One region of the Alteriqipengyuania lutimaris genome, then DNA from elsewhere that is predicted to be linked to it. Evidence: riboswitches for the same ligand, from Rfam matches in the RefSeq annotation. Region 1 holds a riboswitch; the other holds the start of a gene.
The links. A riboswitch is a leader RNA that binds a small molecule or an ion and turns the genes downstream of it on or off. The one in region 1 is predicted to bind cobalamin.
Positions count from the first base shown of each region.

Region 2: linked by a shared signal. The riboswitch ahead of DL238_RS07050 (TonB-dependent receptor plug domain-containing protein) and the one ahead of DL238_RS14410 (TonB-dependent receptor plug domain-containing protein) in region 1 are both predicted to bind cobalamin.

Region 1 covers NZ_QRBB01000002.1:244,695-256,139, reverse strand. The annotation lists gene mdh (malate dehydrogenase) at 1-843, opposite strand, end outside; gene DL238_RS14425 (putative bifunctional diguanylate cyclase/phosphodiesterase) at 1,058-2,947, opposite strand; gene DL238_RS16420 (hypothetical protein) at 3,121-3,435, opposite strand; gene DL238_RS14415 (cell wall hydrolase) at 3,575-4,615, opposite strand; cobalamin riboswitch at 4,882-5,116, shown strand; gene DL238_RS14410 (TonB-dependent receptor plug domain-containing protein) at 5,215-7,176, shown strand; gene DL238_RS14405 (ABC transporter substrate-binding protein) at 7,275-8,009, shown strand; gene DL238_RS14400 (FecCD family ABC transporter permease) at 8,006-8,971, shown strand; gene DL238_RS14395 (ABC transporter ATP-binding protein) at 8,968-9,726, shown strand; gene DL238_RS16520 (N-acetylmuramidase domain-containing protein) at 9,779-10,810, shown strand; gene DL238_RS14385 (M3 family metallopeptidase) at 10,915-11,445, opposite strand, start outside.
Region 2 covers NZ_QRBB01000001.1:1,468,364-1,479,808, reverse strand. The annotation lists gene DL238_RS07080 (TonB-dependent receptor) at 1-725, opposite strand, end outside; gene DL238_RS07075 (FecR family protein) at 819-1,796, opposite strand; gene DL238_RS07070 (RNA polymerase sigma factor) at 1,796-2,269, opposite strand; gene DL238_RS07065 (cobyrinate a,c-diamide synthase) at 2,504-3,802, opposite strand; gene cobO (cob(I)yrinic acid a,c-diamide adenosyltransferase) at 3,799-4,413, opposite strand; gene DL238_RS07055 (hypothetical protein) at 4,410-5,012, opposite strand; cobalamin riboswitch at 5,222-5,431, opposite strand; cobalamin riboswitch at 5,504-5,695, shown strand; gene DL238_RS07050 (TonB-dependent receptor plug domain-containing protein) at 5,867-7,786, shown strand; gene DL238_RS07045 (DUF1636 domain-containing protein) at 7,783-8,193, shown strand; gene cobT (nicotinate-nucleotide--dimethylbenzimidazole phosphoribosyltransferase) at 8,190-9,206, shown strand; gene DL238_RS07035 (histidine phosphatase family protein) at 9,203-9,778, shown strand; gene DL238_RS07030 (adenosylcobinamide-GDP ribazoletransferase) at 9,775-10,485, shown strand; gene cobD (threonine-phosphate decarboxylase CobD) at 10,482-11,445, shown strand, end outside.

The DNA of each region.
Region 1 (11,445 bases):
GATCACGGTGGGGACGCCCACGTAGAGGCCGTCGAGGCCGTACTTGCCTTCGACATAGCTGGCGCAGGGCAGGATGCGCTTCTGGTCGCCGAGATAGGCTTCGGCCATCGAAATCGCGCTGGTTGCTGGCGCGTAATAGGCCGAGCCATTGCCGAGCAGGCCGACGATCTCGCCGCCGCCCTTGCGGGTGCGGTCGACGATTTCATCGATGCGGCCCTGATCGACGCCCTTGATCTTGGCGAAGTCGTTGACCGGGATGCCGTTGATCGTGGTGTAGCTGGTGACGGGCACCATGGTGTCGCCGTGGCCGCCGAGCACGAAGGCGTTCACGTCCTTCACCGAAACGTCGAATTCCCATGCAAGGAAGGTCGCGAAGCGCGCCGAGTCGAGCACGCCGGCCATGCCGACCACCTTGTTGTGCGGCAGGCCGGAGAATTCGCGCAGCGCCCAGACCATCGCGTCGAGCGGGTTGGTGATGCAGATCACGAATGCGTCGGGCGCGTTGTTCTTGATGCCTTCGCCGACCGCCTTCATCACCTTGAGGTTGATGCCGAGCAGGTCGTCGCGGCTCATGCCCGGCTTGCGCGGCACGCCTGCGGTGACGATGATCACGTCGGCACCGGCGATGTCGGCATAGTCGTTCGAACCGGTGATCTTGGCGTCGAAGCCTTCGACCGGACCGCACTGGCTGAGGTCCAGCGCCTTGCCCTGCGGCATGCCCTCGGCGATGTCGAACAGGACGATGTCGCCCATTTCCTTCTTCGCCGCGAGATGGGCGAGGGTGCCTCCGATCATGCCGGAGCCGATGAGCGCGATCTTCTTGCGTCCTGCGGAATTGGCCATGGGTGTCTGTCGGTCCTTCCATCGCCCGGGACGCCCGGGGCAATCACCAAGGGATGCAGGCCAGATCGTGCTTCACCGGCGTCCCCGGGGTGAAGATGCGCGAAAGGCCGCCTTTATCGCGAGAGGACCTAGGCTTGGGCGTGGGGGATTGCAACCGGCAAAAAGCGATGTTTTGCGGCGGTTTAGATAATGCTTCGCAAGAGCGATGTTCGTCCTACGCCGCGCGCAGCCCGTCGCCGTCGCGATCCTGCGCCAGCAGCATGGCGGCGAGGTAATCGGGCACGGCGCGGCTGAAGAAATAGCCCTGGCCCAGCGTGCATCCCGCATCGCGCACGGACTCGACCTGCTCCTGCTCCTCGATCCCTTCGGCGACGATTTCCATGTCGAGCTGGTGGCCCATGGCCGCGACGGCGCGGATGATCGCGTGCGCCCGCGGGCCCACGTCGTCGCCCGACACGAAGCAGCGATCGACCTTGATCTTGGAGAAGGGATATTTGTGAATGTAGGACAGCGAGGAATAGCCGGTGCCGAAATCGTCGAGTGCGAAGCGCACGCCCTTGGCCGACAGCTCGCTGATGAAGGCGGCGGTCTGCTCGCTGTCTTCTACGAACAGGCTTTCGGTCACTTCGAGCTCGAGCCGGCTGGGATCCAGCTGTGCCTCGCGCAGGGCGGATTCGATCGCCAGCACCGCGCCGGGCGCCTTGATCTGCAGCGGGGAGAGGTTGACCGCGACGCTGACATGCTCGGGCCACTGCGCGCAGGCGAGCGCGGCCTGCCGCGTGATCCAGTTGCCAAGCGTCACGATGACGCCGGTCTCTTCCGCGACGGGGATGAACTCGGCCGGGCGCAGTTCGCCCTTCACCGGGTGGAACCAGCGCAGCAGCGCCTCGAAGGAACGGATGTGGCCGGTCTTGAGGTCCACGACCGGCTGGAAGAACAGCGACAGCTCGTCGCGCTTGATCGCGAGGCGCAGCTCCGCCTCGATCTCGCGGCGGCTCGCAAGTTCGCGCGTCATCGCGGGGTCGAAATAGCGATAGCGCCCGCGCGCTTCCTTCTTGGCGTAGAACAGCGCGAGGTCGGCGGCCTGCATCAGGCGGTCGGCATCGGTGCCGTCCTCGGGCATCAGCGCGATCCCCAGCGAGCCGCTAATTTCCAGCCGCTCTCCGTCGAGGCGCATGGGGCGCATGATCTGCTCGAGGATGCGGTTCGCCAGCGTTTCGCTCTGCTTGCGGCTTTCGACGTTGCAGAAGAACACGAATTCGTCGCCGCCGAAGCGCGCGATCCCCGCATCTTCGGGCAGGCCGTCGCGCAGGCGCCGCGCGATTTCGGACAGCACGCGGTCGCCGATCTGGTGGCCGAGCAGGTCGTTGACCTCCTTGAACCGGTCGAGATCCATCCAGAACAGCGCCATCGGGCGGTTCGGATCGGACTTCATCAGCTGGTTGACCAGCATGTCGTTCAGCCCCGCACGGTTGTGCAGGCCGGTGACGACATCGGTGTGCGCCACGACCTCCATCTTGCGTGCCAGCCGCTCGCTGGTCTCCGCTTCCGAGATCGAGGTGCGCAGCAGCCGCGCGACGTTGAGCGTCACCAGCGCCATGGTGGGGGCGACCAGCAACATGGTCAGCGCGAGCACGTAGAGCGGGAAGGTTCCGATCCACAGCGACACGATGAACATGGGCAGGAACGCCAGGGTCATCTGGCCCAGCGCGATCTCGGGCCGGCCGGCGTTGCGTGCGGTGATGGCCATGCCGTAACCGACCGCATTGACGACGACGACCACGGCGACGTGGGTCGGTGTATCGTACACCAGCGCCATCGCGCCGATCACGCCGAACAGCAGGGCGTAGGAGAACGCGCCGATCTCGAACCAGAATTCGAGCGCGTGGGTCGACGTGTCGTCGGTCTTCACCAGCCGGAGCGAGGACCACACGCGGGCGATCCCCACCAGCGAGAACACCACCACGCAGGCGATCACCGGCGGTTCGGGAACGTTAATCGCGAGGAAGACGCCGATCAGAGTGCCGATGACCGCGCCGCTCGCGAGGCTGAAGGGGTGCGTGTAGAGCGTCGTGACGAGCACACGGCGCGCGCGTTCGCTCATCTCGTCGCCGGACAATCGGCGAAGAAGCATCCTGTAGGCTCGACGGATATCTCCGGGCATCATCGTGGACACCGGACTAAGCAGTAACCGTCACGAATTGCTTAACGGGAGCGTTACCACTCCCTCGCACCCAAAACCGGAGCCGAATGCGGTCGGCGGGGGCCCTGGATGTCTCAGGGCTGGCCGTCTCTTCCGCTGGCGAGGGTGCCCGCCAGACGGCGATCGAGCGCGCGGCAGACGTCCGCCCAGTAGTGGAAATCGGTCTGGTCCCCTTTTGCCAGCGCATGATTGGCGCGCTCGTAGGCGTCGTGCGCGGCGTTGAGGTGGTGGCGCGCGAAATGGTCGAGCGCAGCGCGCAGCTCGCCCTCGCTCTGCGCGGTGCGACCCGGCGCGACATTGTCGTTGGCGGCTTCCGGGATGCGTACGGGCAGGGCGCCGGAGTAAGAGAGCCGGTAGGAAGGACGCGTGGGGGCGAGGCCGCGACTCATGTATGGGACAATCCTTGAACGTGTGTTCGCTGTCCCTTCAGCGGTAGGTACACAGCGTGAATTTTATGCGGATAATCAAGGTTTAGCGCAATTAACCTCGTCCCGCGAGCCGGGCCGGGTCGGACGCGCCCTCGCGGCCTTATTGCGGGCGGGAAATCCACTGCCCGCTATTGGCATATTCCGGCCGGACGCTGCCCGGTCCCTCGGTCGCGGGTTGCGGGCGATCGGGCTGCGTGCGGCCGGCGGCCGGGTCTGGTTGCCTGCCGTTCGCTCCGGCAGCCACGGTGTAGGACGGTGCCGATGCCGATGCCGGCTCGCGCGCTGCGCCCGCGCTTGCATAGTCCCGCGCGACTTCCACCGGATCGGGTGCGGGATCGCTGGCCTGGGCCGCGCGTGCGGGCGAGGGCGAAGGTTCGCCGCCGGAGTAGAAATCGCTGAAGGCCGCGGGGCGGCTGGCGGCGCCCGGCCAGCGGTAGAAGCGGTGCGCACCGATCGTGCCGATATGCGCGAGGCTGGGCGCCCAGTAGGGATTCACCCAGGTCGTGTGATAATGGGTCGCGAGGCCGACCGGCCCATAGACCTCGCCCGAGAGCGCACGGCGCGCCACCGAGAGCGCGCGTGCCCAGTGCGTCGCCGAAGGCTTGCGGTTCAGCGACCCATCGCAGGTGAAAGTGAACTGGCAGCCGGTGCGCCGCTGCGATCCCTGGTAGACGACGCCGCACACGGTCCTGGGATAGGCCGGATGGCTCACGCGGTTGAGCACCACCTGCGCCACCGCGCGCTGGCCGCCCTCGCTCTCGCTCGCGGCCTCGTAATAGACCGCCTTGGCAAGGCAATCGAGCGCGCGCGCCTTGTCGATCCCGGTACCGCGGCTGACGAAGCCGCGTGCGGCCGGCCCCGCCGTCTCGATCGCGATCGCCGCATCGGGATCGCCGTTCCACGCCGCGATCGGATTGACCGCGCCCGGTGTGTCGACCGCGACATTGGCAAAGCTGGCCGCAGCGGGGGGATCGGCGAGGAAATAGAGCGCGGAGCCGGGGAAGGTCGCGCCCGCCCGCTCGCTCTCGAGCGGTTCGATCTGTGCATTCGCCACGATCTCGCTCGCCTGCGGGGCGACCTGCTGCATGCGCCACTCGGCCTGCGCGCCCATCGCGGGGAGCGTGATGGCACCCACCAGCACCGCAATCCCGCGCCATGGCCTACGGGTTCTCGGCGAACGCGCGGCCGGTGGTGTCGGGCGGGAGGCCTGGGGCAAAGCAATCCTGACTGAAGCGGAAAAGATACGGTCAGTCTAAGACGATAGGGGTTGGGGCGCGCCTGGGACTGACCGCACGGTTACATTACGGGACATATCGTACCTACAGGTAAAGCAATCTGGTTAACGCCCAGCTAACTTGTCCAACGGCTCGAAAGAGCGGTGTTGCCCGCCTGCGTGAATGCGCCTACGGCCGCCCGCGTATTGCAGGTGTGGGTGGGCGGATGGCCCGCCCGCCTAAGAGGGAACGGGGAGCCGGACCGCGAATAGCGGAGCGGACAAGCCCCGGCTGCCCCCGCAACTGTGACCGGGGAGCGGTCCGCCCAAAACGCCACTGTCCCTCGACGCTTCGGCGCGGGAACGGGAAGGTGGGGGGAGCCGCGACGATCCGGGAGCCAGGAGACCTGCCTGCGATACGTCGTTCGGCCACGGGCGGGGTGTACCGAGGGCAGCGGAGGAAGGGTGTCGCAATGCGTCCGACGCCTTCCGTCATGAGCGACAGCAAGGCTTGTGATGGAGAAGACATGCGTAAATTTCTGTTTCTCGGGTGCTCGATCCTGGGGCTGGCCACACCGGCGCTTGCTCAGGACGACGTGCAGCAGGACGACGTGCAGCAGGGCGGGGGCGATCCGGTTCTGGCGTCCGAAGCCTACACCCTCGACGACGAAGCCACGACGATCACCGTCACCGGCAGCCCGAGCGAGGTCGAGGATACAGGCCAGCCCGTGACCGTGATCGGGGCGGAGGAAATCGCCGACATCCAGGGCCCCGACTTCACCCGCGTGCTCCAGCGCGTGCCCGGCGTCACCATCAACCGCACCGGCGGGCTGGGCGCGACGACCGGCGTATCGGTGCGCGGCGCGAGCAACGACCAGTTGCTGGTGCTGATCGACGGCGTGCGGGTGGCCGATACCGCCGCGCCCGCTGGCGGTTTCGACTTCGGCACGCTGACCAGCAGCAACCTTGCCAAGGTCGAACTGCTGCGCGGCTCCAACTCCGTGATCTGGGGCGCGGATGCGCTCGCCGGGGTGCTCGTCGCCTCTACTTTCGAGCGCACGGGCCTCGCCGGCTCGGTCGAGGCGGGCTCGCGCGAGACCGTTTCCACCAGCGTGGAAGGCGGCATTGCGGGCGATATCGGCTTTCTCGGCGGATCGGCGAGCTACCTGACGACCGACGGTTTCTCGGCCGCCGCCAGCGGGACCGAGCCCGACGGTTTCCGCCAGCAGGCCTACAACCTGCGCGGGCGCGCCTATCTCAGCCGCACGTTCGAAATCTTCGCGAGCGGCCGCTATGCCGACGGCACGCTCGAAATCGATGGCTTCCCTGCGCCCAGCTTCACCCTCGGCGACACGCCCGAGGTGCAGGAGACGCGCCAGCTTTCGGGCGTGGTCGGCGCGCTCTACGACGGCGGGCCGCTCTACCTGCGCGGGGCCTATTCGGTATCCGATATCGAGCGCGCGAACCTGCCCGGCTCAGGGCTCGACCCGACGTTCGAAAGCGACGGGGGTTCCGAACGGGTCGAACTGCGCGGCGAATGGCGGCCGATCGGTCCGCTGATCGTCAATTTCGGGGCCGAGAACCTCTGGTCCGACTACGAGAGCACGTCGTACGGGGCGGTCAGCGACGCCCAAACCTCGATCTTCGGGGCCTACGCGCAGCTCGGGATCGAATTCCGCGGCATTTCCGGCCATCTCGGCCTGCGGCAGGACGAACATGAGGATTTCGGCGGAGCGACGAGCTTCGGCGGCGACTTCACCTACGAGATCGTGCCCGACCTGCGCCTGCGCGCGAGCGTGGGCGAAGGTTTCAAGGCGCCTTCGCTGTACCAGCTCTTCTCCGACTACGGCAACGCGGCGCTCCAGCCCGAAGAAAGCACCAGCTACGATCTGGGGCTCGCCTACGGGACGCGGATTTCGCCGTTCTATGCCAGCGTCACCGCCTTCCAGCGCGACAGCGAGAACCTGATCGCCTTTATTGGCTGTCCGGACCAGACCGGCATCTGCGAAAACCGGCCCTTCGGCACCTACGACAATGTGACGCAGGCGCGGGCGCGCGGGATCGAGGTGGAAGCGGGCGCATCGCCGGTCGAGGGTCTGCGGCTGCGCGCCGCCTATGCCTATACCGAGGCCGAAAATCGCAGCGATGGCACCGCCAATTTCGGCAACCGGCTGGCCCGGCGCCCCGAACACGCGGGCACGCTGTCGCTCGACTGGGCGCCGCTGCCCGAAACCATCGGCGCGCCCGTCATCGGCGGCGATCTGCGGATCGTGGGCGAGGCGTTCGACGATGCGGGCAACAACGTGCTTCTGGATGGCTACACCGTGTTCGACCTGCGCGTGAGCGTGCCGCTGGGGCTGATCGCGGGCGAGCGGCCGGTCGAGGTCTTCGGGCGGGTCGAGAACCTGTTCGACGAGGAGTACCAAACCGCCGCCGGCTACAACCAGGCGCCGCGCGGGGCCTTCGCCGGGATCCGCGTGGGGCTGTAGCAATGCGCGCCGCGCCATTGCTGAGCGGCATGATCGCGTGCGCTCTGGCGGGGTGTGCTCCCTCGCCGGAGCCGCGCGAGCAAGACGGCTTGCGCATCGTGAGCCTCAATCCGTGCAGCGATGCGATCCTGGCCGAGATCGCGCCGGGCAAGCTGGCGGCTGTGTCGCATTACAGCCACGACCCCTCCGCCGCGTCGATGCCGGTGAGCGAGGCGCGCCTCTGGCCTGCAACCGGGGGTTCGGTGGAGGAGATCGTTGCGGCACACGCCGACCTGGTGGTCGCGTCGAGCTTCCTGCCGCCCGCGACCCGCGCCGCGCTCGACCAGCTCGGCATACCCGTGGTGGTGCTCGGCATGTCGAACAGCGTCGAGGAAAACCTGGCGCAGGTGCGCGCGCTGGCCGACGCGGTCGGCGAGACGGAGGCGGGCGATGCGCTGGTTGCGCGGATCGAACGCGCGCTCGGCGATGCCGCGCCGCGCCCGGGCGACGCGGGACAGACCGCGATCCTGTGGCAGGCGGGCGGAATCGTGCCGGGCGACGGCGCGCTGGTGGTCGACCTCATGCGCCGGGTCGGGCTGCAACCCGCTGCGGCGACGCGCGGACTGGGGCAGGGCGACCGGCTGCCTCTGGAAGCGGTACTGGTCGATCCGCCCGACATCCTGCTCCATGCAGGCGCGCAGGGCGACGAACAGTCGCGCACGCTCCATCACCCGGCCCTGCGCAAGCTCGACACGCGCCGCGCCCAGTTCGACCCGCAGCTCTATTTCTGCGGCGGGCCGAGCCTCATCCGCGCGGGTAATCGGCTGGCCGCGATCCGGGACGGGTCAGTATGACTCGCGCCAGCTGGATATTGCTCGGCGGCCTCGTGGTCGCGATCCCGCTCTCGCTGCTGGCGGGCCGCGCCGCGATCCTTTCGCTCGACGAGCCGCGCGCGCTGCTGATCGTTTCCGAACTGCGCCTGCCGCGCGCGCTGCTCGCGGTGATCGTGGGCGCGGGGCTGGGCGCGGCGGGTGCGGCGATGCAGGGCTATCTGCGCAACCCGCTGGCCGATCCGGGCCTGTTCGGCATCGCACCGGGCGCGGCGCTGGGCGCGGTGCTGAGCTTCTCCTTGGGCTACGCGGCGAGCGGATATCTCCTCCCCATCCTCGCGCTGGCGGGCGCGGGCGGGGCGATGGCGCTGCTGGCACTGCTGGCGGGTCGGGGCGGTGGGATCGCGCTGTTCACGCTCGCCGGGCTGATGATCGCAAGCCTTGCGGGCGCGCTCACCAGCCTCGTCATCAGCCTCGCGCCCAATCCCTGGGCGCTGAGCGAGATCGTCACCTGGCTGATGGGCGCGCTGACCGATCGCAGCTGGGCCGACGTGATGCTGGCCGCGCCGCTGACGCTCGCGGGGATCGTGGTGCTGGCGCGCAGCGGCGCCGCGCTCGACGCGCTGACACTGGGAGAGGACGCCGCACGCTCGATGGGCGTTTCGATGGAGAGGCTGCTCTGGCTGCTGGTGGTGGGCGTCGGCCTGACCATTGGCAGCGGCGTGGCGGTGGCGGGGATCATCGGCTTCGTCGGCCTGATGGTACCGCATCTGGTGCGCCCGCTGACCGACCGCCGCCCGTCCTCGCTGATCGTGCCGAGCGCGCTTGCGGGCGGGCTGCTGGTGCTGGTGGCCGACGCGGTGCTGCGGATGCTGCCGCTGGTGAGCGAGCTGCGGCTCGGTATCGCCCTTTCGCTGATCGGCGCGCCGTTCTTCCTGTGGCTGCTGCTGCGCCTGCGCCGCGGCGGTGGGATGGGCCTGACATGAGCGCCAGTGTGATCGAAGCGCGCGGTCTGACGCTGGACGACCGGCTCCGGGGCGTATCCGGAAGCATCGAACCGGCGCGCATTACCGCGATCTGCGGCCCGAACGGGGCGGGTAAATCGACGCTCGTGCGGCTGCTGGCAGGGGTGCTGAGACCTACGGATGGCGAGGCGATCCTCGACGGCAAGCGGCTGGCGGACATGCACCCGCGCACCCGCGCGCAGGCGATCGGCTACCTGCCGCAGGAACCGCAGATCGCGTGGGATATCTCCGTGCGCAATCTCGTCTCGCTCGGGCGGCTGGCGCATGGCGACCGACGAAACGAGCCGGTCGAGGTGGCGATTGCGGCAATGGGGCTGGAAGACTTCGCCGACCGCCCCGTCTCCACCCTGTCGGGCGGGGAGCGGGCGCGGGCGTTGCTGGCGCGGGTGCTGGCGGGCGAGCCGCGCTTCATCCTGGCGGACGAGCCCTTCGCCTCGCTCGACCTCGCCTACCAGGCCTCGCTCGCGCGGCACCTGCGCTTGCAGGCCGATGCCGGGCGGGGTGTGGTGGTCGTGGTCCACGACCTGTCGCTGGCGCACAACCTCGCCGACCGGATCATCCTGCTCGACCGCGGAACACTTCATGCCGACGGCGAGCCCGCCGACGCCCTATCCGACGCCAATCTCGAAGTAGTCTTCGGCGTAAGGGCGCGGTGGTACGGCGATGTTGGAGAAAAAGTGCTTTCCTGCTATCCTACAGACGATACGAAGAACTAGGGTCGCACGCTTTCGAACAGACATTCGACTTGTTCCGAGGAGGATATGCGTGATGGCTGATGAATTCATAGGAGATCCCTCGCCCCTCGAGGCCGCCGATTTCGAGCGTCCGGCCCGCAGTCTGCGTTGTTCGGTGCCCGCGCTGCGCGCCGTGGCCCAGGTGGAAAGTGCAGGCGGCGGCTACCAGCGCGACGGACGCCCGAAGATCCTTTTCGAACGGCACTGGTTCCATCGCCATACCGGTGGCAAGCATTCGCAGAGCCATTCCGACATCTCCTGGCCCAGCTGGGGCGGATATGCCGGCGGGGCGCGCGAATACGACCGGCTGGCGCGCGCCATCGCGCTCGATCGCGAGGCGGCACTCAAGTCCGCGAGCTGGGGCGCGTTCCAGATCATGGGCTTCAACCACCGCGAGGTCGGCTTCGACGATGTCGATTCCTTCGTCGCCGCGATGGTCGAGAATTCCGGGCGCCAGCTCGATGCCTTCGTCGAGTTCATCAAGTCCAAGCGGCTCGACGACGAGTTGCGGCGGCTCGACTGGAAGGGCTTCGCCCGGATCTACAACGGCAAGTACTACTGGAAGAACAAGTACGACGAGAAGATGGCCCGCGCCTACCGAGATTTCAGCGAAGGCGGCGCGCGCACCGACAGCCCGTTCCCGGTGCTGCGCGCAGGGGACGAGGGGCAGGCAGTGATGCATCTGCAGGAACTGCTGGGGATCGCGACCGACGGCGATTTCGGCCCGGCGACCAAGGCCGCGGTGACTGCCTTCCAGGAAAAGAAGGGCCTCCACCCCGACGGGATCGTGGGCGCGCAGACCTGGGCCGCGCTGCTGACGACCGAAGAGAAGAAGCCGACCGGCAAGAAGGGACTGGCCGACGAAGCCAGGCGATCGCGCGCGCCGGTGAGGCTGGCCGACAGGGGCGAGGACGTGGCCTTCCTTCAGCAGTTGCTCGGCATCGTCGACGACGGCGATTTCGGGCCGAAGACGCTGGAGGCCGTGAAGACGTTCCAGACATCCAAAGGGCTTTCGGCCGACGGGATCGTGGGGCGCAAGACGTGGGAGAAGCTGCTCAACGGCTGATCCGCACCGCGTTGCGCGTCAAACCGCAGGAACGCCGGTAGCCGAACGAAAAAGGCCGGGTGCAGAGACCCGGCCTTTCCGTACGCATTTGTAATCTTTCAATTCTACTCGGCGATCGGCGCGTCGCCGTCGACCGTCTTGGCCGGCAGCTTGCCGTCGGACGGGTCGCCGACGGTCTGCCCGGGCGTGCCCGGCGCTTCCTCGGCAAGGCCGAGCGCGACGAGCATGTACTGCACGTTGGGATCGCGGTCCGCGAAGTTGCGGTACATTTCGCCGTAATCCATCGTCCCGCCCTGGCTGAGCACGGTCTCGCGATAGTGATCGCCGTTCTCGCGCGTCAGGCCGCCGTTCTCGAGGAACCATGCGCGGCTGTCGCGGTCGAGCATCTGGGTCCACAGATAGCTGTAGTAACCCGCCGAATAACCCGCCGGTCCCGAGAAGATGTGGTTGAAGTAGGTCGTGCGGTAGCGCGGCGGGACCAGATCGATTTCCAGGCCGAGTTCGCGCAGCGACTTGTCCTCGTAGGCCGAAACCTCTTCGGGCGTGTCGATCGCCGCCGCTTCGTCGGAAGAGAGCGCGTGCCACTTCATGTCGAGCAGCGCCGCCTCGACCACTTCGCCGAAATCGTAGCCCTG
Region 2 (11,445 bases), on a different contig from region 1:
TCGGCAAAGGTCGTGCCGGTGAAGTTTCCCAGATCGTCCGCCGAAATGACATCCGAACTGTTTTCGGCCGTGCGCTGGACATTGAGCGCGTTGGCCCGGGCGCTGCGCGAGCCGTAAACCAGGATTTCGTAGCCCTCCGACTGGGGCTGGGCGAGCACGATCGCCAGATTGCGAGCTTTCTCGCTACCGACGCTGATGCTCTGGTTGACCGTTTCGTAGCCTAGAAACGATATCTCCAGCGTGTAGTCGCCCGCCGGAACATTCGCGAAGCGAAAATCGCCGAAGCTGTCGACCGCCGTCGTCTGCCCGGTCTCCACGATGCGGACCAGCGCGCCTTCCAGCCCGCGTCCGCTGTTGGCCCCGGTGACCGATCCGGAAATCGCGCTGCGCCCGCTCGTCGCGCTTCCCTGCGCGGCGGAGGACACGACGAAAGCACCGCTGCTGGTGCGCATCAGTGTCAGACCCGAACCGGCCAGGATGCGTTCGAAGGCGGTCTGTGCCGTAAAGGTACCGCGGATGGCCGGAGCGCGGCGACCGGCCACATCCTGTCCGTTATAGACGACGTTGGTGCCCGTCCTTTCGGCAACGGACGTCAGCGCATCTCCCATCGGCTGTGCCGGAAGATCGAAGCTGTAGGTGGTTTCAGGTGCAACCTGAGCATACGCCGCCGTGCTGATCGTGGCAGCACCGATGGCAAGCAGAGAGGTAGTTAGTGAACGGTACAATTCGGCCCCCTTCAAAAAAGGGCCGGTCCCGCCCGCCCCTGCCTCATAGACGATGCTGCATTGCAAAACCGACAGGGGGCGCGAAACTTTTTTTCAGTTTTGCGTCACCGGACTTTCGATAACGAGCGTCTGGCTGGATTCGCGTACGTGAAGATTGTGCAGGGCGGATACTGCTTCGGCGAAGCTGGCGGGATCGGCGGTGGAGAAGCTGCCCGATACCGCAAGCCCCGCGACGCCCGAACCGACTGCGAGCCGTTCGCCTCCGTACCGGTTCAACTCGCTGACCGCTTCGCCCAGCGGAACGTCATCGAAGACCACGCGCCCGCGCCGCCAGGCGGCCACATCCTCGATCGCGCGCCGGTCGCTCCGTGCCCCGCCGTTGACGGTCAATCGCAATCGCTCGCCGCTGCGCAGGGAGCGCCCGCCCTGCGCGATCGCGACAGGTTTCGGGCGCCCGTCCTCTCCAAGTCGGGACACGGCAATCCTGCCTTCAAGCAAGGTCACCGACGTATCGGTGCCGACATGGCGGACCACGAACCGCGTCCCCACCGCCCGGACCTGCATGGTGCCGGCCCGCACGATGAAGGGGCGCTCGGCATCGTGCGCTACGTCGAACACGGCCTCGCCCTCGTCCAGAGTCAGTGCCCGCCGGTTGTCGTCGAAATCGACCGAAACGCGGGTCATGGTGTCGAGCGAGGCGGTGCTGCCATCGGCAAGGCGTTCGACCGCCTGCTCGCCAGGCGCAGTCTGCAAGGTCTGGTGACCGGGAAGCCGGGTCAGGACGAATGCGCCGGCCAGCATGACGAGCGCGAGGCAGGCGGCCATCGCCCACCTGGGCGCAGAGGCATTTCCGGGGCCGTGGCTTGCTGCAACAGGCGATTGCGCAGCAGCCCGGGGCAGCATGGACCACACCTCTTCGGCCCTCTCGAACGCGCGGGCGTGTTCTTCGTCTTGAGCCAGCCAGGCTTCGTGCGCTTCGCGGGATTGTGCGTCCGCGTCGCTGTCCAATCGCACCAGCCACGCAGCCGCTTCGGCATCCCTGCCTCTCGCAATATCCGCACCGCGGCTCATCAGCTTTCCATCCACTGCATGAGTTTCAGAGTCGCGCGAGCGACCTGCTTCTCTACGGCGGCGACGCTCATCTGCTCGCGCTCGGCAATCTCGGCATAGCTCAGATTGTCCAGCCGACGCAGCAGCAGGATCCGGCGCGTCCTTTCGTTGAGGTGCGCGACGCCCGCCGAAAGGTGCTCGAGTCTCGCCCGCGCATCGAGAATATCGGCAGGATCGGGATCATTGCTGGATACGAGCTGGACGTTGGGATGCTGGACGAAGGGTGCCCTCGCATCGCGACGCTGGCTATCGATCGACAGGTTGATCGCCGTCGAGACGAGCAGGCCTTCCTGCGACCGGACTTCGCTGGCCTGCGCATAGGCATCGATCTTGATGAAAGCCTCGTGCACGATTTCGTCAGCATCCTCGCGTGAAAGGCCGCGACGGAGAACGGCCCGCCGCGCCTTTTCCAGCATCTCTGGGATCCTCGACATATCCCTCTATCTATCCTGACGTCTGCGAACCCGAAATCCGACAATACGGATATGGTCTGGCTTGCAAAGAGCCAGTGGTGTCGAGTGTCGTGCATGCGCTCACCTCATCGGCGGCGGCGCGGGGGCTGGCGATGGCCGGCTAGTAGGCAGGCCGCAGGTAAGGGGGGAGTAGGCTTGGAAGGCCCGGCCCGCACGATGTGGAACTGCGCTGTGCGCTATCGGCCCGATGGGTCGTCAAAAATGCCCGTGAACGATTGCCGCCAAGGCGTTGGGGTCCGACCGGAAATAGAGATGGACGTAGCTGGCGAGGAGCGAACCCAGGCGGTAGATTGCCTCGTCGGATCCTCCATTCGGATTGCGGGACCGCGCGAAAGGCTCCATCTGCGTTTCCATTCGCGAATAGTGAAATGCGTGCCCGCGCATTGTGCCACCGGACCATCGGCACTCTTGCAGGCCGAGCCCGCCAAGGCGTGATTGCATGATCGTCCGGCCGGGCATCAGCCCCGCCATGCCATGCGATTGCCCGTCGATCGTCTGCAGTTCCTGCGCGCAAACCATCATGCCCCCGCATTCGGCGAGGATCGGCCGGCCCCGTTCGTGATGGCTACGCAGCGCATCGAGGAAAGCGCGGTTGTTCGCCAGCGCTTGGGCATGGAGTTCGGGATAGCCGCCGGGCAGCCAGAGCGCATCGCAATCGGGCAATGAGTCTCCCGCAAGCGGGGAGAAGAAATGGAGGTCCGCCCCCAGCTCGCGAAGCACCGCCAGATTGTCGGGATAGATGAAGGCGAAACAGGCATCGCGGGCGATCGCCATGCGTTGTCCTTCGAGATATGGCGGAAGCGCGGCTTCGCTCGTACCGGGGCTAAAGGTGACCGGCGGCGGCAGCTCGTCCACTGCGGAAGGGAGCCCTCGCGCGCAGGCCGCGATCCGTTCGTCCAAGCCGGCAATCTCATCCGCCATCAGCAGGCCGAGATGGCGTTCGGGCAAGGCGAAGTCGGCGCTGCGCTCGACTGCACCCAGCCAGCGCACCGGCGCGCGCACGCTGTCTTCCAGCATGGCAGCATGGCGCGCGCTTCCCACGCGATTGGCGATCGCGCCATGCAGCGCGATATCGCTGCGGTAGGTGGCGAGGCCGTGGACGATCGCGCCGAAGCTTTGCGCCATGGCCGAACCGTCGATTACCGCCAGCACCGGGAGGCCGAAGCGGGCGGCGATATCCGCAGCCGACGGATCGCCGTCGAACAGGCCCATGACGCCTTCGACAAGGATGATGTCCGCCTCGCACGCCGCCTCGTAGAGCAGGCGGCGGCAATCATCCTCGCCCACCATGAACAGGTCGAGCGAGAGGACCGGATGCCCGCTCGCCCGCTCGAGGATCATCGGGTCGAGGAAGTCGGGCCCGCACTTGAACACGCGCACCCGCAGGCCACGATCGCAGTAGCGGCGTGCGAGGGCGGCGGTGATCGTTGTCTTGCCCTGCCCCGACGCAGGCGCGGCGACCATCAGCGCGGGGCAGCGCGCGCTGCCGGTCAAAGATCGATGCCTTTCTGCGCGCGAACCCCCGCGCGAAAGGCATGCTTCACATCGCGGATCGCGCTGACCGTGTCCGCCGCCTCCAGGAACACGTCGTTTGCGCCGCGCCCGGTGATGACGACATGCTGCATCGGCGGCCGGGCCTCGATCGCGGGCATGATCTCTTCCAGCGAGAGATAGCGATAGGTGATGAGATAGGTCAGCTCGTCGAGCACCACGAGGTGGATCGAGGGATCGGCGAGTGCCTCCTTCGCCTTTTCCCACCCCGCGCGGGCGGCGGCGATATCGCGGTCGCGGTTTTGCGTTTCCCAGGTAAAGCCTTCGCCGCAGCGTTCCCAGCGCATGTTGGGATCGCGTGCGAAAAACGCGCGCTCGCCCACTTCCTCCTTGCCCTTGATGAACTGGAACACCGCCGCCTTGTGGCCATAGCCCAGCGTGCGCGCGACCATCCCGAAGGCGGAGGAGGACTTGCCCTTGCCGTTCCCGGTCAGGACCAGCAGCAGGCCCTTGTCCTCCTGCGCCGCCGCAATCCGCTTGTCGACCACCGCCTTGCGCTTCGCGGTGCGGGCACGGTGGCGGCGATCGATCTCTTCCTTGTCGGTCTCGCTCACCGGGTGCTGTCCGGCACGCGCTGGACCGTCAGGCTGCGCGCCGTGACATGCGCGACCACCGCGATGCCGGTCCAGCTCAGCGTGGCGATCAGCGTGCCGGGGAAATAGCGTTCGAGGCGCGGCAGCCAGCCGGCCAGCGTCGCATCGGGGAAATGCCCGCTCAGCGCATAGAACCCGCCGCTGGAAAAGGCGTTGGAAACGAATGCCGCGCCCGCGACGATGGCGATCAGTGCGGGCAGATGCGCGGGCTTCACCTCGAGCCGCGCGGCGGCGAAGCGCCCCGCCAGCCACATGACGCAATAGGCGGGCAGCAGCATCCAGTAGGCGATGGTGAAGCAGAAGCTCTCGCCACCCTCGATCCCGATCACCGCGAGATCGATCGCGAAGGCCAGCGCGAACAGCGCGAGGAAGGCAAGGCGCGGGCGGATGTAGAACCCGGCGACTAGGAAGCTGGCGAGGCTGGTTTCGGGCAGGTGCACGAATTCGCTCAGCGAATGCGGACGGGTCGCCAGCATGACCGCGGCGAGCGCGGCGAAGACGAGAATGTCGAACCGCCGGATCGCGTGATCGGACGGGGCGGTGGTGGATAGATCGGACATCATTGGACTCCCTTGAAGTTGCAACGATGCGTTGCCCGGAGCGCCCAGCCGCAAAGGCAGGGGCCACGGGACAGAAGGCCATGACCGGGGGCCATGGCGCACAAACAGGATCGCGAGTGCCGGATGACGGCCCTCCCTCTTCAACGCACACACAGGTGTCGTCCACCAAGGGATCGGACCCTCTTTCGACCGGTACATCCCGCCCGGGCGAAGAACGACGGCAACGGGCCGGTTTCCTGACTTGCCGGTTCGACGCGATACCGCCGCCTTCTCGAAAGGGCGCAATGCCCTTGCAATGGCGCGATGGCGGTCCGCTCACCGGTTACAGTTGCGGGAGCAGTGCCGGATTGGGCTGGCGATGCCAGCCTGGCGGACTTCCCGATTAAGCCCTTGCGGGCACCCGTTACGCCGCCCCTGATATGGAGGATCGGCAGCGCAGGCAAGGCTTCGCGATTGCACAATCAGCTTGCCACGCGCTTCGCCCCCGCATATCGGGCGGTCAAGCTTCAGGTTCCCCGAGAGGGGATTGAAAGGGAACGCGGTTCAAGACCGTGGCTGCCCCTGCAACTGTGAGCGGAGAGCCATCGGCCATCATGCCATTGGGGCGCGCAAGCGGCCCGAGAAGGCGGCCCGACCGGCATCGACCCGCGAGCCAGGAGACCTGCCTGACGCCGTCGTTCTTCGTCCGGACAGGGTGTGCCGGCCGAACGGGGTCTTCCTCGAGAAACGACAGCCATTGCCTCGTGCGGCGCGTGCCGGATGGGATGGCTGGTGCGTGCGCCTCGCGGTGCCTGTTCCCGTCATTCCCCAGACACGATCCGCGCGGAGCGTCGTGTCACTTCTGGGGAATATTCATGCCCGAAAACTATCGTATTTCTATCCTGGCGCTCGCCGCTGTTCTGTCGTTTTCCACCGCCGCCCATGCGCAGGACACCGACGATACCATCGTCGTCTCCGCCCTCCGCACGCCGGTCGAGACCGATCGCGTGTCGTCCTCGGTCACCGTGCTCGACCTCGAGCGGATCGAGCAGGACCAGCCCATCGCGGTGTCCGACGTGCTGGTGCGCACGCCCGGCATCAGCCTGAGCCGCAATGGCGGCTACGGCACCGCCACCTCGTTGCGCATACGCGGGGCCGATGCGGGCCAGGCCGTCCTCGTCGTCGACGGGATGCGGCTGGCCGATGCCTCCACCACCGATGGCGGCGCGGATTTCGGCAACCTGTTCGCCGACGATATCGAGCGGATCGAAATCTTGCGCGGGCCGCAGTCGATCCTGTGGGGCAGCAATGCCATCGGCGGCGTGGTCAACGTGCGCACCAACCGCCCCACCGCGCCGCTCGAAGGCCGTGTCTCGATCGAGGGCGGATCGCGCAACACGCTGAATGCGCGCGCGGGCGTCGGCGGCAGCGGCAAACTGCTCGACTGGCGGATCGCAGGCAGCACCTTCACCACCGACGGCATTTCCGCGCGCGCCAGCGGGACCGAGCGGGACGGGTTCGAACGCCAGTCGGCCAGTGGCACTCTGACAGCCAGGATCGCGCCCACGCTCTCGGCAGACCTGCGCGGCTACTACTCGCATGGCAGCAATGATTTCGACGGCTCTTCGGGCGACACGCTTGCCTATGGTGTGACGCAGACCTGGGCGACCTATGCTGGGATCAACGCGACCGTGCTCGACGGGCGGCTCATCAACCGCCTCGCCTTCATCGAGACCCGGACCGACCGCGACAATTTCGATCCTGCGAGATCGGTCCGCAACCAGACGTTCGACGCGCAGGGGCGCACACGCCGCTACGAATATCAGGGCGACCTGACGCTGTCCGATATGGTGCAGGTCTCCTTCGGGGCGGAGCGCGAGGAACAGCGCATGCGCACCGCCTCCCCGCGCGACAATACCGCGCCGGTCGAGGTGACCCGCGCACAGGCGGACACGAACAGCCTTTATGCGCTGGCGCGCGTCACGCCGGTCGCCGGGCTGACGATCGATGGCGGGGTGCGCTACGACGATCACACGCGCTTTGGCGAGAACACGGTGTTCGGCGCCGGCGCGAGCTTCGAGCCATGGGATGGGGGCACGCGGCTGCGGGCGAACTATTCCGAAGGCTTCAAGGCGCCCTCGCTCTACCAGCTGTTCAGCCAGTATGGTTTCGCGGACCTCGAACCCGAGCATGCCAAGGGCTGGGAAGCGGGGATTGAGCAAGATCTGCTGGATGAGCGTGTGACGTTCTCGGCGGTGTATTTCGAGCGCGACACCGACAATCTGATCGATTTCGCCTACTGCCCGTCCCCGGGCCCGCTGCCGCCCGAATGCTTCATTCCCGGCAGCGATGTTGAGCGTTTTGGCTACTACGCCAATGTCGACCAGGCCCGCGCGCGCGGCGTCGAGCTTGCGGGCGACGCGCGCTTCGGCGCGATCTTCGCGCGCGGCAATTTCAGCTGGGTCGAGGCGGAGGATCGCACCGAGGGTTCCACCTTCGGTCAGCAATTGCCGCGTGTGCCGCAATATCTCGCCAATGCCGCGATCGGCTATCAGGCGCGGCAGGGCCATTCGCTGAGCGTCGCGCTGCGCTATTCGGGCGAAAGCACGGACCGGGCAGGCGGCGACATGCTGGACAACTACCTGCTGACCGATCTGCGTGGCGAATGGCACGTCAGCGGGCCGCTGGTGCTCTATGGCCGGGTCGAGAACCTGTTCGACACCGACTACGCCACCGCCAAGGGATATGGCACGCTGGGCCGCAGCGTTCATGTCGGCCTGAGGGCGCGGCTGTGACGCTGGCGCCTGCCAGCAGCGGCGCGTCTGTCGTCGTGTGCAGCACCTGCCGCCTGTCCGCCGATCGTCGCGAAGACGACGACGGGCAGCGCGGCGGCGCGCGCCTCGCGCAGGCGCTGCGCGAGGCACAGGGCGCGAGCGAACGATATGCCGACATCGCGATCGAAGAGATGCCGTGCCTGTTCGCCTGTCAGCGGCACTGCATCGTGCATGTGCGCGCGCCGGGCAAGATCGCGTATGTCCTCGGCGACTTCGCGCCCGACAGCGAGAGCGCCGAGGCGATCCTCGAATACACCGCGCATCACGCCCAAAGCGAGCATGGCAAGGTCGCTTTTGCGAACTGGCCTGCAGGGGTGAAGGGCCACTTCATCGTGCGCGTGCCGCCCGAACGAAAGGTCGCGACATGACCGCTTTCGCCGATCCCGCCGCGTTCGCGCACGCGCTCGCCACGTTGCCCGAGCCCGATCCGAAGGGGCGCGCCGCCGCGAGCGCGCGGCAGGCGGAGCTGACCAAACCGGCGGGTTCACTCGGCAGGCTGGAGGAGATCGCGGTCTTCATGGCGGGCTGGCAGGGCACGCTCCGACCCAAGGCGGATCGGATCGATGTCGTGGTCTTCGCGGGCAATCATGGCTGCGCGGCGCAAGGCGTCAGCGCCTTTCCCACCGAGGTGACCGCCCAGATGGTCGCGAACTTCGAACACGGGGGGGCAGCGATCAACGCGCTTAGCCGTGCCTGCGGGGCGAGCCTTGCGGTGATCCCGCTCGACCTCGACGCGCCGACCGCCGACATTTCGCGCGCACCCGCGATGAGCGAGGCGGAATGCCTCGACGCGCTGAACCGCGGGGCAGCCGCAGTGCCGGATGGATGCGAGCTGTTCATTCCCGGCGAGATGGGCATCGGCAATACCACCCCCGCTGCGGCATTGTGCGCCGCCGCGCTGGGCGGCAAGGCCGAGGCATGGGTCGGACGGGGCACCGGCGTCGACGATGCGATCCTCGCCCGCAAGCGCGCGCTCGTCGACAATGCGCTGGCCCTGCATGGCACCGCATGTACCAATGCCTTCGAAACGCTGCGCCGGCTCGGCGGGCGCGAGATTGCGGCGATGGCGGGAGCGGTTCTCGCCGCGCGCCACAGGCGCATTCCGGTAATGCTCGACGGGTTCATCGGCTGCGCGGCCATCGCACCACTCGCGGCAGAGGCACCGGCCATCGTCGATCACTGCCTCGCGGCGCACCGTTCCGCCGAGAATGCACATGGTCGCCTGCTCGACGCGCTCGGGCTCGATCCGCTGCTCGCGCTCGACATGCGACTGGGCGAAGGCTCGGGCGCGGCGGTCGCGGCGCAGATCGTCCGCTCCGCGCTGACCGCGCATGACCGGATGGCGACCTTCGCCGAAGCTGCGGTGGCGGGGGCGACGTGAAGCCGTTCGACCTCCATCTGCTGCGCCACGCCCCCCCGCTGCGCACCGGGCTGATGCTGGGCCATCATGATGAGCCGGTGGCCCCGGGCGCGCACCGGGAACTGATCGATCGGGCTTCGAGCCTGGGCGCTGAAGAGATCGTCACGTCCGATCTCACCCGCGCACAAGATGGCGCGCGGCTCATCTCCGATGCATGCGCGCTGCCGCTCAGGGTGGATCGCCGCTGGCGGGAGCTGGGTTTCGGCAAGTGGGACAGCAAGCCGTCCGCGGCGGTCGATCCCCAGCACCTGCAGGCCTTCTGGTCCGATCCGGACGCGAACCCGCCGCCGGATGGGGAGCGCTGGAGCGAGTTCAGAAACCGGATCCGCGATGCCATCGCCGAGCTGGACAGAACCGCCATCGTGGTCTCGCATGCCGGGGCGATGCGGGCGGCGGTCTCGGTTCTCACGGGGCTGGATCATCGCGCCGTCTGGGCGTTCGACCTGTCCTATGGCGCGTTGCTCTCGATCCGCGTCTGGCGCGGCGAGGGGAGCGAACCGGCAAGCGGACAGATCGTCGGCCTGCGCACATGAAATCGCTCATCCTCGCCATCCAATTCATGACCCGCGTGCCGCTGCCTGCGGTCGCCGCGGACATGCGCGATATGGCGGGCGCGATGCGCTGGTTCCCGCTGACAGGCGTGATCGTGGGGCTCGCGGTGTGGGGCGGCGTATGGGCGGGCGGATTGGTCGATCCGCTGGTCGCGGGTGCGGCGGGGCTTATCGCCTGGGCGGCGATCACCGGTGCGCTTCATCTCGATGGCCTGGGCGACGTGGCCGATGCTTCGGGCGGGGCGCACAAGGACGCCAGCCGGATCTCGGAGATACTCGCCGATCCGCATATCGGCAGTTTCGGAGTGGTCGCCATCGGCTTGCAGCTGTGCGCCAAGCTTGCGTTGCTCTCGGCGCTGTCGAGCGGGGGCGATCTCTGGGTGTTGCCCGCGATCTGCTGCATTGCCCGGATGGGCCCTCTGCTGTGGGCCAAGTATTTGGCGCCGCTGCATGAGGGCATGGGTACGCAGTTCGCCATGGCGCTGCGCTGGTACGATCTGATGGGCTGGATCATTATCGCCGCGATCCTCTGCGGGCTTGCGCCCGCCTTTCTGGTGGCGGTTCCGGCGACAGGGCTGTGGGCGCTCTGGGTCCGTTCGCGCTTGGGCGGCATATCGGGTGATAGCCACGGCGCGGGTATCGAGATTGTCGAGACCGTGTTGCTGCTCGCCTGGCTCGCCGCATCATGAGCGGCGCGTTCGACTGGCATGGCGGCAGGCTCGACGACGCCTGCGCGCATTTCGGCGGAACGAGGGAAGAGTGGCTCGACCTGTCGACCGGGATCAATCCGTGCCCCTGGCCGGTGCCGGGCGATCTGGAACCCTACTGGCATGCTTTGCCCGATCCTTCGGCGCTGGCCCGGATGGAGGGGATGGCCGCGCAGTATTTCGGCGTCGATCCATCGCTGTGCTGCGCGATGCCGGGCAGCGAGATCGGGCTGCGGCTGATTGCCGCGATCCTCGGCCTGCCGGGGCGCTATCTCGAGCCGTCCTATCGGACGCACGCCGCGATGTTCGCGCAGGCGCATTCTGTAAAAGCGCCCCGCGCCGACGACTTGGCGAATGCTCTCGTCATCGCCAATCCCAACAACCCCGATGGTCGCGTCACCTCGCTCGCGACGCTGCGCGACTGGCTGGCGCTGCAGGAGGCGGCCGGCGGCTGGCTGATCGTGGACGAGGCTTTCGCGGACACCATGCCGCAGATCAGCATGGCGCCCGAAGTCGACCGCGCGCGCCGACTTATCGTGCTGCGATCCTTCGGCAAGTTTTTCGGGCTGGCGGGTGTAAGATTGGGCTTCGCGATCGCGCCGTCGGACGTCATCTCCGCCCTGCGCGATCTGCTCGGCGACTGGCCCTTATCGGGCGCGGCACTCGCAATCGGCGAACACGCCTATGCCGATAGCGCATGGATCGACACGACGCGCGCCGCGCTGGCCGCTCGCGCCGCGCAGTTCGACCGGATGCTCTCGCAACATGGCATGGAGCCGCAGGGCGCTTCGCCGCTGTTCCGGCTCGTCCGCGCGGAGAGCGCGGGTGCGCAGTTCGATCGCCTTGCCCGGCATCGCATCCTCACCCGCCCTTTCGCCAATCGGCCCGACTGGTTGCGTTTCGGCGTCCCGGCCGACGAAGCGCAGATGCAGCGCGTTGCAA